3 regions of the Shewanella colwelliana genome follow, and region 2 is predicted to be linked to each of the others. Evidence: predicted binding sites of a transcription regulator. Region 2 holds the regulator's gene; each other region holds the start of a gene.

Evidence for each region. Region 2 encodes LexA, which represses DNA repair genes until DNA is damaged. Its sites were predicted from a motif close to TACTGTATNNNNATACAGTA; they were not measured.
Region 1: a site for LexA is predicted at 2,131-2,150, ahead of recN (DNA repair protein RecN). Genes of this name have one in related genera too.
Region 3: a site for LexA is predicted at 1,354-1,373, ahead of recA (recombinase RecA). Genes of this name have one in related genera too.

What each region holds. Positions count from the first base shown of each region.
Region 1 covers NZ_MCBT01000011.1:183,851-187,828, forward strand. Annotated here, with positions in the region: gene BEL05_RS04500 (YjaG family protein) at 1-540, shown strand, start outside; gene BEL05_RS04505 (DUF3319 domain-containing protein) at 548-784, shown strand; gene BEL05_RS04510 (AEC family transporter) at 920-1,861, shown strand; gene recN (DNA repair protein RecN) at 2,171-3,832, shown strand.
Region 2 covers NZ_MCBT01000004.1:42,090-46,067, reverse strand. Annotated here, with positions in the region: gene BEL05_RS02060 (GNAT family N-acetyltransferase) at 1-53, opposite strand, end outside; gene cysQ (3'(2'),5'-bisphosphate nucleotidase CysQ) at 46-858, opposite strand; gene nudE (ADP compounds hydrolase NudE) at 910-1,455, opposite strand; gene yrfG (GMP/IMP nucleotidase) at 1,553-2,221, shown strand; gene lexA (transcriptional repressor LexA) at 2,332-2,949, shown strand; gene BEL05_RS02035 (cell division inhibitor SulA) at 2,946-3,455, shown strand; gene coxB (cytochrome c oxidase subunit II) at 3,857-3,978, shown strand, end outside.
Region 3 covers NZ_MCBT01000011.1:161,343-165,320, reverse strand. Annotated here, with positions in the region: gene mutS (DNA mismatch repair protein MutS) at 1-1,073, opposite strand, end outside; gene recA (recombinase RecA) at 1,478-2,539, shown strand; gene BEL05_RS04415 (regulatory protein RecX) at 2,552-3,001, shown strand; gene alaS (alanine--tRNA ligase) at 3,195-3,978, shown strand, end outside.

The DNA of each region.
Region 1 (3,978 bases), on a different contig from region 2:
TTGTTTGCTATCGCGCTTTGTCAGCGCATGTATCCCAACTACCAACTTTTCAGTGAAGTCTGTGAGTTTGGCGACCCCAAAGTACTCGACACCGCCCTAAATCTGCTTTGGCAATCGATGTATGACAATAAGTTAAAACTTAATATCGATATCTATCTAGAGCGTATAGACGCCGTTACGCCTGAACCTGCTGACTTCGATGTTTACGGTGTCTATCCTGCTATGGACGCGGCCGTCGCATTGATCTCACTGCTCAGTGCAATGCAAAGTAAAGTTGAAGACGACATCACCAATATCAGTAAGCTATCATCGAGCACCGTAGCAAACTATATAGAAGCCACACTGGACGAGGATATTGATGAGGACGCCTTAGACGACTTTGTCTTTAATCATGAAGTGATGCTTGAGGAAAAAGCACTGCAATCTTCTCTGCTGGATATTATTGAAGAAAACCCAAAAATCACCGCAGATTTTGTCAAAACCTTGCGCAAAGAGATTATTGAGTCAGGTATCTCCAACATCGGGATTGCGACCAACTGACCTGCAGATGAAAAAGCTCATTTACCAAGGCTACATATTGACCAACAGTGATGGGTTAACCGATTCTTGGACATTAACCATTGGAGACCAGCGTCGAGTTGGCTCCCTGTTTGAGCTAAGACGACAGATTAACTTTCATCAAGAGTTGGGGGTATTGCCCCCTCCAAAAGCCGCCTATCAGGAAGAGCGTGCGCCTCAAGCAACCCATAGCCGTAATCCTGTCCCAAACAAGCGACGCGAGTAGGCTCCAATAATGAAACGTCACAAATATTGTGGCGTTTTTTTTGGTTACGCTATTAGACTTTTGCGCTATACGGTTAGGCCATCAAGCTGTGATACCTTAGCAACTCGCTAAACTCACAGGTCAATAAGCCCCATGTTGCCAATACTCTCTCCACTCTTGACAGTTTTTGGCATCATGCTCGCTGGATTTATAGTGCAAAAATGGCGAATTTTACCAGCTGGCAGCGACAATGTGCTTAACCAATATGTCTACTTTATTGCCTTCCCCGCCATCATGCTAATTGTTCTCGCCGAAACCCCTATCGAACAGATCAGGAATTGGGGGTTTATCGCAGGCTATAGCATCGCCATGACGCTAGTGTATCTGTTCACCACTTGGGTATCGCTGTGGCGAGATAAAAAACCAGCATTGGCTGCAATACGTGCACTCAATACCACCTTTGGCAACACCTCATTTATTGGCATCCCATTAATGATGATGCTCTACCCCAATAATCAACTCGCGCTTGCCGCCGCAGCCATTGCCAGCCTGCTCTCTGTCACCGTGTTTGCCATGGTGCTGGCTCAGCTCGCCCTGTATCAGGGGCAAACCGATAACGCCTTTAAAACCGTGACACTGGCATTAATGCAAAACCCAATCATTATTGGCAGTGCAATTGGGGTCGTCATTTCCGCATTACAGATCACCCTTTGGCCGCCCGTTAGCGGTGTCATCCGTCAGTTTGGACTCACCTCCAGCCCCTGTGCACTGTTTGCCATTGGCATGGTGTTATGTCAAGCCAATCAACAGGAAGGGCGTAACGCCCAAAGTAAAATGTCGACTTCAGCAGAACTCGCAACCCTAAACTTACTCAAATTAGTGATACAGCCACTAGTGGCTTACTGGTTGCTAATTCTCTTTGGCATCGACGGTGATCTACTAAAAATAGGAGTGATACTGGCTGCGCTGCCTACGGCTGCAAGCGTCTATCTGTTGGCGCAGCGATTTAACGTTAACGCAATAGTGAGCGCGCAAACCATCAGCCTAGGTATTGTATTAAGTTTCGCAGTCCTGCCGCTACTCGACCATATACTCTAGTCCTTCCACTAGGAAACATCAGCTCAAGAGACCATAAAACTTATGCCCCCTACAGATGCAAACGTTAAAAGGGAACGCCTGCAACCGATAAACTAACTATAATGGTTAGTAGTTGAAGATAATTAAGCTATTTATATAATTGAATTTTAATAAAATATTATTAAAATTCAGCCAATAAATTGAATATACAGCAACAGCCGTCAGCCTCTGTAGATTAAAAATAACGCACAAAAAGCAAACAGGTATTTACTGTATAAAAAATCAGTATATACTGTGCATTAATACAGTACTTTGTAAAAGGATGTCATCATGCTTTGTCAGCTCAGCATCAATAACTTTGCCATTGTCCGCTTTCTAGAACTCGATTTTAAAACCGGCATGACCAGTATTACTGGTGAAACAGGCGCTGGTAAGTCCATTGCCATCGATGCATTAGGCCTTTGCCTCGGTAATCGCGCCGATGCTAATACCGTCAGACCTGGGGCAAGTAAAGCTGAGGTTAGTGCACGTTTCGCGTTAACTGATATTCCCTTAGCCAAGCGCTGGTTAGAAGATAATGACCTTGAGCTGGATGACGAGTGTATTTTACGACGCACCATTGGCAGTGACGGTCGCTCACGCGCTTACATAAACGGCAATCCGGTTCCGCTAAATCAGATGCGCACACTAGGCCAATTACTGATAGGCATCCACGGGCAACATGCTCACCACGCTATGTTAAAAAGTGAGCATCAGCTCACTCTGCTCGACAGCTATGCTAACCATAAGATGCTACTTGATAGCGTAAGCGCAAGCTATCAGCGCTATAAGTTGGTTGAGAAAGAACTGCAGCTATTACAACAGTCACAGCACGAGCGCATCGCTCGTAAACAACTGCTGCAATATCAAGTCGAAGAACTTAACGAGTTTGATTTAGGTGAAACCGAATTCGAAGAAATCGAAGCCGAACACAAGAAGCTAGCTAATGGTACAGCGTTAGTGCAAGCCTGTCAGCACACGCTCTTTTTGCTGCAAGACAACGAACAAGGTGCGGTTGAATCTGTACTAAATATGGCTATCGACCATGCGCAAGAGCTAGAAGGGTATGATCCCGCGCTGACGACCATAGGTAATATGCTCAACGACGCCTTAATCCAAGTACAAGAAAGCAGCAGTGAGCTGCAGCGTTATCTCGATGGGCTAGAACTAGACCCTGATCATTTTGCTTATTTAGAGCAACGACTCTCTAAAATAATGCAATTGGCCCGCAAGCATCACGTCAATGCCAAACAGCTGTATCAACACCATCAATCTTTAAGGCTTGAGCTAAGCACCTTAGATTCCGATGAAGAGAAACTTGAAGAGATAGCCCAGCAACTTGAAAACTGTAAACAAGGCTTTGTGGCTAACGCCAAGAAGCTAAGCCAAAGCCGCAGTCGTTACGCCAAGGAACTGGACAAACAGGTGACTCAGTCGATTCATGAGCTAAGTATGCCAAAGGGTAAATTTGTCATCGATGTACGCTTTAATGAAACCATTATGTCACCCAACGGCTGTGACACCATTGAGTTTCAGGTGACGACTAACCCAGGCCAACCGCTGCAGGCTATCGCAAAGGTTGCCTCGGGAGGTGAGCTATCCCGTATAGGTTTAGGCATCCAAGTGATCACCGCGAAGAAAGTGGCGACCCCAACACTGATTTTTGATGAAGTGGATGTTGGGATCTCAGGACCCACAGCCGCTGTTGTGGGTAAAATGCTGCGCTCTTTAGGCGAATCAACTCAAGTATTCTGTGTGACCCATCTACCTCAAGTGGCGGGTAACGGACATCAGCACATGTTCGTGAATAAACAGAGTAAGGCAGGTCAAACTGAGACCTCTATGGTGCCACTAGATAAAACACAGCGCATCGAAGAGCTAGCAAGATTACTAGGCGGGGACACCATTACCACCAACACCCTAGCCAATGCCAAAGAGCTACTGCAAGGTTAAAACATTTGATTGTCGCCCCATAAAAAGGCCGCTGCACAATCAACCTAAGGTGATATAAACCTTGCTCAAAGTGCCTATCTATAGATGGGCACTTTGCTCGTATTTCCGCCAAACCTCGCCAATTTCAAGCTCTCAGCTCTAAGCTT
Region 2 (3,978 bases):
AGCAGTTCGCCCTTGTCAATTGGACGAACCGTTATGAATTCTGAACTATTCACTAACTAACAGTTCATCCCACGGAAGATGAGTCGATCCAACAACGATAAAATTAGGATTCTCGAGCGACTCTCTTTCGTTATAACTCAAAGGCTGCAGTTCGAGGTCCATGACCTGCCCCCCAGCCTCTTCAATAATGATTTGCGCAGCACCTGTATCCCACTCGCCCGTTGGACCAATACGCACATAGCAATCTGCACGTCCTTCGGCAACTAAACAGCTCTTTAATGCTGCACCACCCAACACAACCAGGTCACAATGTCGTGACTGATTAAACAGTTTTAGCACTGACTGTGGATCTTGACGGCGGCTCACCGCTAAACGCAAAGAAGGTTCATCATCACAGGTCAACTGACGACTAGAAATACGCAACTCACCTTTACAGGAACGCTTATAAGCCCCAAGGCCTGCAATGGCATAATAGATCACCTCAGTCATAGGTACATACACTATGCCCATAATAGGTCGATTATGTTCAACCAAGGCGATGATCACTGAAAAATCGCCACTACCTGCAATAAACTCGCCCGTTCCGTCTAAGGGGTCAACCAACCAATATCGCTGCCATTCAGCACGCTCAGCAAAAGGAATATCGGCATCCTCTTCCGAGAGAACGGGAATATCAGGCGTTAACTTAGTTAGCGCAGAAGTAATGATATTATGGGCCGCAATATCGGCAGACGTCACCGGGGTATTATCAGACTTAACTTCCTTATCAAAGTTACCCTCTAAGTAGATATCCTTGATCGCTATGCCTGCCTCAACCGCAATGGCTATTGCCTGCTCCACATAATCTTCTGGCTTCATCACAACTCCAACAGCCTAAACAGGCAATGCATATATGATAATTTGTAGTAACTACTTTAGTTTTAGATGTTTCTGCGCCAAAAACAAGGCGCTAACGCTTCTCGACTCAGAAAAGTCCCTTTCAGACAAGAGTTCAGACCACTTGCTCAATGGCCAGGGCACCACCTCGATAGGTTCAGGCTCATCGCCCTCTAAACGACTCTCATACAGATCTTCAGCGATAAAAATCTGCATTTTGCTAGCAAAATACCCGGGCGCTAAACTCAGCTCCATTAAATGAGTTAAGGTTTTAGCACCAAAACCTATCTCTTCTTGTAGCTCACGATTGGCGGCTTCTGCTGGAGTTTCACCAGGATCAACTAAGCCTTTGGGGAACCCCAGCTCATAGCTATGCGTCCCCGCTGCATACTCACGCCCTAAGAGCAATTTATCGTCCAACACGGGCACTACCATCACAGCGCCACGGTTATTGCCCTTCATTCGCTCATATTGACGTTCTACCTGATTGGAGAACTTCAGATGCACTTGCTCTATCTGAAACAGACGGCTTTGTGCAACAACTTTAGTATGTAAAATTTGCGGCTTTTTGTCCGACATGGATGTTCCTGATAAAAATGGCGTTTGCTTAACAGTTCAATCTTACTATGATGTGCTTAATCCACAACTCTAGCGATGGAATTTTTTTACTTCTCATATGTTTCCATGGAATAACATAGATACCGTGCTCCTCGATATGGACGGTACACTACTCGACCTTCACTTTGACAACCACTTCTGGTTAAGTGTTGTGCCACAAAGCTTGAGCAGAGAACGAGGGATCAGCCTAGAACAAGCCAATGCCATAGTTGAAATCGCCTATGACAAGGTTTTTGGAACTTTAGAGTGGTACTGTATTGATTATTGGGCTAAAGAATTGAATCTAAATATTCTGGCTCTACACCAGACAATGGTCGACAGGATTCAATTAAGACAAGACAGCCTGCCATTCCTCGACGCACTCGGAAAAGCAGGCAAAAAAAGAATCTTAGTTACTAACGCACACCCTAATAGTCTAGCGCTTAAGCTGGAACACACTGACCTGGCAACCGGGCTAGACGCTATCATCTCAAGCCATGAAACTGGATTTCCTAAAGAGCATCCGCAATTTTGGGCTGCCCTGTTTAATCAATATCAGCTAAATCCCAAACGCTGCTTATTTATCGATGATAGTGAGGCCATCTTAGCCGCGGCGAAATTAGCTGGGGTCCACTATCAGCTTGGTATCAAAAATCCAGACAGCCAGAAGCCCCATAAAATTTTTACTGACTTTCCTGCGATTGATGACTATCAGCATCTGCTTGATGAACTTAATAAGCAAAATTAGCAGCATAAAGCCTTAACCTATGGTCATCATAGCAATAATTTGGTTAATACTTGCGCTACAATAAATACTGTATATACTAACAGGTACTGTATGGAAAGACAGGAACTTTAATGAGACCACTAACCCCAAGACAAGCCGAAATTTTAGACCTTATTAAGCGCAATATCGCCGACACAGGTATGCCACCAACCCGAGCTGAAATTGCACGACGCTTAGGCTTTAAAAGCGCCAATGCCGCAGAAGAGCACTTAAAGGCGTTGGCTAAAAAAGGCTGCATAGAGATCATGCCCGGCACCTCACGCGGAATAAAACTGACGCAGGAAGATGAACCTGAAGAGCTTGGTTTACCACTGATTGGCCAAGTCGCTGCCGGTGAGCCTATCCTAGCTCAAGAGCATGTAGAGCAGCACTACAAGGTCGATCCATCCATGTTCCGCCCGAGTGCAGACTTTCTTTTGCGAGTCCGTGGCGACAGTATGAAAGATATCGGTATTTTAGAAGGCGATCTACTCGCAGTGCATAAAGTTGAGCAAGCGCGTAACGGCCAAGTCGTAGTAGCGCGTGTTGAAGATGATGTCACCGTAAAACGATTCGAAAAGAAAGGAAATACTGTATACCTTCATGCTGAAAATGAAGAGTATTCACCTATTGTTGTCGACTTATCCACCCAAAGTTTAAGCATTGAAGGCTTGGCCGTTGGTGTGATCAGAAATGGAGATTGGCAATGAACAACTTAATAGGCAATGCACCGCGTCATCCAGGTCTATGGGTTGAAATGGGTGACCAGATTAAGCACAGCCACAATGCAAGCATATCGACAGTATCCAGTGTCACACAAGGCAAACAAGAACTGCAGGCATTAACACCACAGCTTGCAAGATTGAGCCAACAAGGTCAGTGGGTTGTACTTATTAGTCCGCCGAATATTGGCTATAAGCAGATGCTGGCTGATGCTGGCGTGCGCATGGACAGAATTCTACTGGTTCACACCAAAGATGAAGTTGAAGCGTTATGGGCTATGGAAAAAGCACTCACTAGTGGCACATCTAGTGCGGTCATTAGCTGGACTCACACCCTTGACGAACGTGATAACCGACGTCTGCAGCTGGTTGCAAAAAACTGCAGTGCACTAGGTGTCGTGATAGAAGAAGGCAATGTTCACTTGCCATCTGCCGCACACAGTTCAGATGATTTAGCCATGCAGCAAGGTTCGCTATTTTCATCTCTGCACTAGCATCTGCAAGAACACTTTCCATACGCAAGCCCCTAACGGGGCTTTTTTTGTCTCTGTTTTTTTTAGAAAAATAAAAGTAAAAGTGATCTTGATCAATATTTGAACACGCATTAAGTTAGTAACAGATATCAACGATTATTTGTTATATCCGAACAATTTAGTTGTCGGCTTCTTTACACTTGGCAGAGTAAACAGCGCCTTGGAATTGAAACTGAAATTCGCCTGATATATTCAGCCGTAAGTGCAAGCGTGGTCACCACCAGCAATAACAATATCTACACCACCAGCGCACTTTGAAGTCATCGTTGCTTTTTTGGGAACTGAAGAGTTTGCATAGAGCCGAGACATACTGTGTGGCTCTTCTTTGTAGTTGCCTTCGCAATTGACAGAGGAGAAGTCTAGTGAAGCAAGTGTTGTATAGTTTGCTGGCGTTACTGTTTACGCCCCCCATACTCGCAGCCGATATGCCCCTAAATATGACCCAAGGGGTAACAGAGATTAGTGGCAAGGTGTTTAGTCTACA
Region 3 (3,978 bases), on a different contig from region 2:
CGAGCAGTGATCCGCTCTACGTCTCCGAGCCCTTTCAACTGCTCTGATATAGATTCGTAAAGGCCTGATTGCAGGAGCTCTTCGATGGCATCATGTCGGGCACGGATAGTATTGTGATTGCGAAGTGGCTCATGAATCCAGCGTTGCAACATTCGGCTACCCATGGCCGTTGCAGTGTTGTCCAATACTGCTGCTAAGGTGTTGTCGACACCGCCTTGTAGATTGACCGTCAGCTCAAGGTTTTTACGGGTTGCAGCATCCAAAATGATACTGTCACACTGATTAAATCGAACAATAGCGTTGATATGAGGCAATGAAGTTCGTTGAGTATCTTTAACATATTGCATCAGACAACCAGCGGCCTGAATCGACAGCCTTACCTCGCCTAAACCAAAACCATAAAGATCTTTAGTACCAAACTGGTCCAGCAGTAGCTTGTGGCTAGTGTCATAATCAAACTCCCACTCTGGACGTCGACGCTTACCTTTAAATGGCGCTATGATCGCCATTTCACTAAAATCTTCGCTATGGAGTAATTCGGCAGGGTTGGTACGCTGCAACTCCGCTTCTAGTGCCTCAGTGGTGGGCAATTCTGTTACCACAAAACGACCCGATGACACATCGAGCGTGGCGTAACCAAAACCTATCTTGCCATGGTAGACCGCTGCAAGCAGATTATCTTGACGCTCTTGAAGGAGAGCTTCATCGGTTAAAGTACCAGGAGTAACAATTCGAACAATCTTACGCTCAACCGGACCTTTTGAGGTGGCTGGATCTCCTATCTGCTCGCAAATAGCCACTGAAACCCGAAGCTGCACTAGCTTGGCTAAATAGCCTTCTACTGCATGATAGGGGATCCCTGCCATGGGGATAGGGTCGCCTCCACTTTTACCGCGAGCGGTAAGAGAAATACCCAATAGCTCTGAAGCCAGTTTGGCATCATCGTAAAAAAGTTCATAAAAATCTCCCATGCGATAAAACAGTAGCATTTCTGGGACTTCTGCTTTTAGCGTCAAATATTGACGCATCATTGGGGTGTGCTTCTCAAGATTGAGCGTATCGATAGCGTTCATGAATCTGCCACAGTTTCCTTGAATAGTGCGATCTATTGTCATTGCAATAATTGGCAAGCTTGATCTATTTACGTTGTCATTTAGCGAAAAGATAACAGGCTAAAAGGAACGCAAAAATCCACCATTGACGATAAAATTAATGGCGCCAATCTTAGCAATTTTTTGCTGTCCTAGTACGCATTTATCGATAACTTTTGCAGTATTTTACAGCGTTTAAGTGACAGCAATTAGTAAGTATCTGTTTTTGTGATATTAAAAAATAATCATCAACAGCACTTGATACTGTATGATTGTACAGTATACTAGTTTGCATATTGAGACGCAGCGAGCTTAATTTTTGCCAGTTAAGTTTGATGTTAACGGATTTACCACAGCGATACGTCTGTGATGGAGAGGAAAGCAGAATGAAGATAGATGCGAATAAAGAGAAAGCCCTTAGTGCAGTCTTAGGTCAGATTGAGAAGCAATTTGGTAAAGGCTCAATCATGAAGCTCGGTGAAAACCGTTCTATGGATGTTGAGACTATCTCTACCGGCTCTCTATCATTAGACATCGCATTAGGTGCTGGCGGATTACCGTTAGGCCGTATCGTAGAGATTTATGGCCCTGAATCGTCGGGTAAGACGACGTTAACATTGGAAGTAATTGCTGCGGCACAGCGCGAAGGTAAAGTGTGTGCATTTATCGATGCTGAACATGCCTTGGACCCTATCTACGCCCAAAAGCTAGGTGTTGATATCGACAATCTACTTTGCTCTCAGCCTGATACTGGTGAACAAGCGCTTGAAATATGTGACGCCCTGACACGTTCTGGTGCTGTAGATGTGATTATTGTTGACTCAGTAGCAGCGTTAACACCAAAGGCTGAAATCGAAGGTGAGATTGGTGATTCTCATATGGGCCTAGCAGCGCGTATGATGAGCCAAGCTATGCGTAAGCTTGCCGGTAACCTTAAGCAGTCAAATACCTTACTTATTTTTATCAACCAAATTCGTATGAAAATTGGTGTGATGTTTGGTAATCCTGAAACCACTACTGGCGGTAATGCGTTGAAGTTTTATGCGTCAGTTCGTCTAGATATTCGTCGTACTGGTGCAATTAAAGACAGAGATGAAGTTATTGGTAACGAAACGCGTGTTAAGGTGGTAAAGAACAAAATTGCTGCACCATTTAAACAAGCGGAGTTCCAAATTCTATACGGTGAAGGCATTAACCGCACCGGCGAATTAGTCGACCTAGGTGTTGCTCATAAACTCGTTGAAAAAGCGGGTGCTTGGTATAGTTATAAAGGCGATAAAATTGGCCAAGGCCGTGCAAATGCAGGCAAATACCTAACCGAAAATCCAGAGATAGCGGCAGAAATTGATACGGCGTTACGTGGCATGTTATTGGGTGGTCAAAAAGTCGCTGCAGAGTCAGCCCAAGGTGACGAGAACATCGATTTAGAAACTGGTGAAGTGTTTTAAGTCATTTAGCTTATGACAGCATCTGCTATGTTCATCGCGGTAGGGTTACTTGCCCGCCGCGACTATTCCCGACAGCAAATCAAATCTAAATTGATTCAAAAAGCATTTGCGATTGACGAAATCGAAAAAGCGTTAGATCGTTGTACAGATAATGGCTTTTTGGATGATAGCCGTTTTGCCGCATTGTTACTGCGTTCACATATCAGCAAAGGTCATGGTCAAAACCGTATTAGGCAGTCGATGGCACAGAAAGGGTTATCTAAATCCGATATCGAAACCACGCTAAACCGAAGTGATTGTGATTGGTTTGAGCTCGCCAAGAGCAAAGCGCTGAAAAAATACGCTAATAGTGGCCCAATTACAGATCAAAAAGAGCGCGCCAAACGAGTTCGTTATTTGCTTGGGCAAGGGTTTGCCTATGATCAGATAGCTTATGCGCTAGAAGTCGATAGCAATGAATAGAGTTGTATCGGCTAGTTAACTCCCCATTCTTAATGTCACTTGCTTATTGTCGCCGACTTTTTTATTGATTCTTTCACTATCCTCGCTAAACCTCTGGTTGTTCACTTATAGACTGCTTATAATGCTTGGCTAACTAGAATATCAATGGAAACGCGTTTTTCATTGTGAGCCAAATCTAATTCAGGATGATTTCATGTATCAAACCACTGCAGCGCTGAGAAGTGCTTTCTTGGAGTTTTTCCGCAGAAACAGTCACCAGGTTGTGGACAGCAGTTCACTGGTACCTGGCAATGATCCAACCTTGCTGTTTACCAACGCCGGAATGAACCAGTTTAAAGACGTTTTTCTTGGCGAAGATAAGCGTGATTATACCCGCGCAACGACCTCTCAACGCTGTGTACGTGCGGGGGGTAAACATAATGATTTAGACAATGTTGGGTATACTGCACGGCATCATACTTTTTTCGAAATGCTGGGTAACTTCAGCTTTGGTGACTATTTTAAGCAAGAAGCGATACGCTTTGCTTGGACCTTCTTAACTGAAGAGTTAAAGCTACCTAAAAACCGCTTATGTGTGACCATTTACGAAACCGATGATGAAGCCTATGACATTTGGACCAAAGAGATAGGTGTTCCAGCAGAAAACCTTATTCGCATCGGTGACAATAAAGGCGCGGCATATGCGTCGGATAACTTCTGGCAGATGGGCGACACGGGACCGTGTGGTCCTTGTACAGAGATTTTCTATGATCATGGCGATCATATATGGGGCGGACGCCCAGGCACACCAGAAGAAGATGGTGACAGATTTATCGAGATCTGGAACATCGTATTTATGCAGTATAACCGTCAAGCTGACGGTACCATGGAGCCTCTGCCTAAGCCATCGGTTGATACAGGAATGGGAATCGAGCGTATTGCGGCAATTATGCAAGGCGTACACTCAAATTACGAAATCGATATTTTCCAAGCTCTAA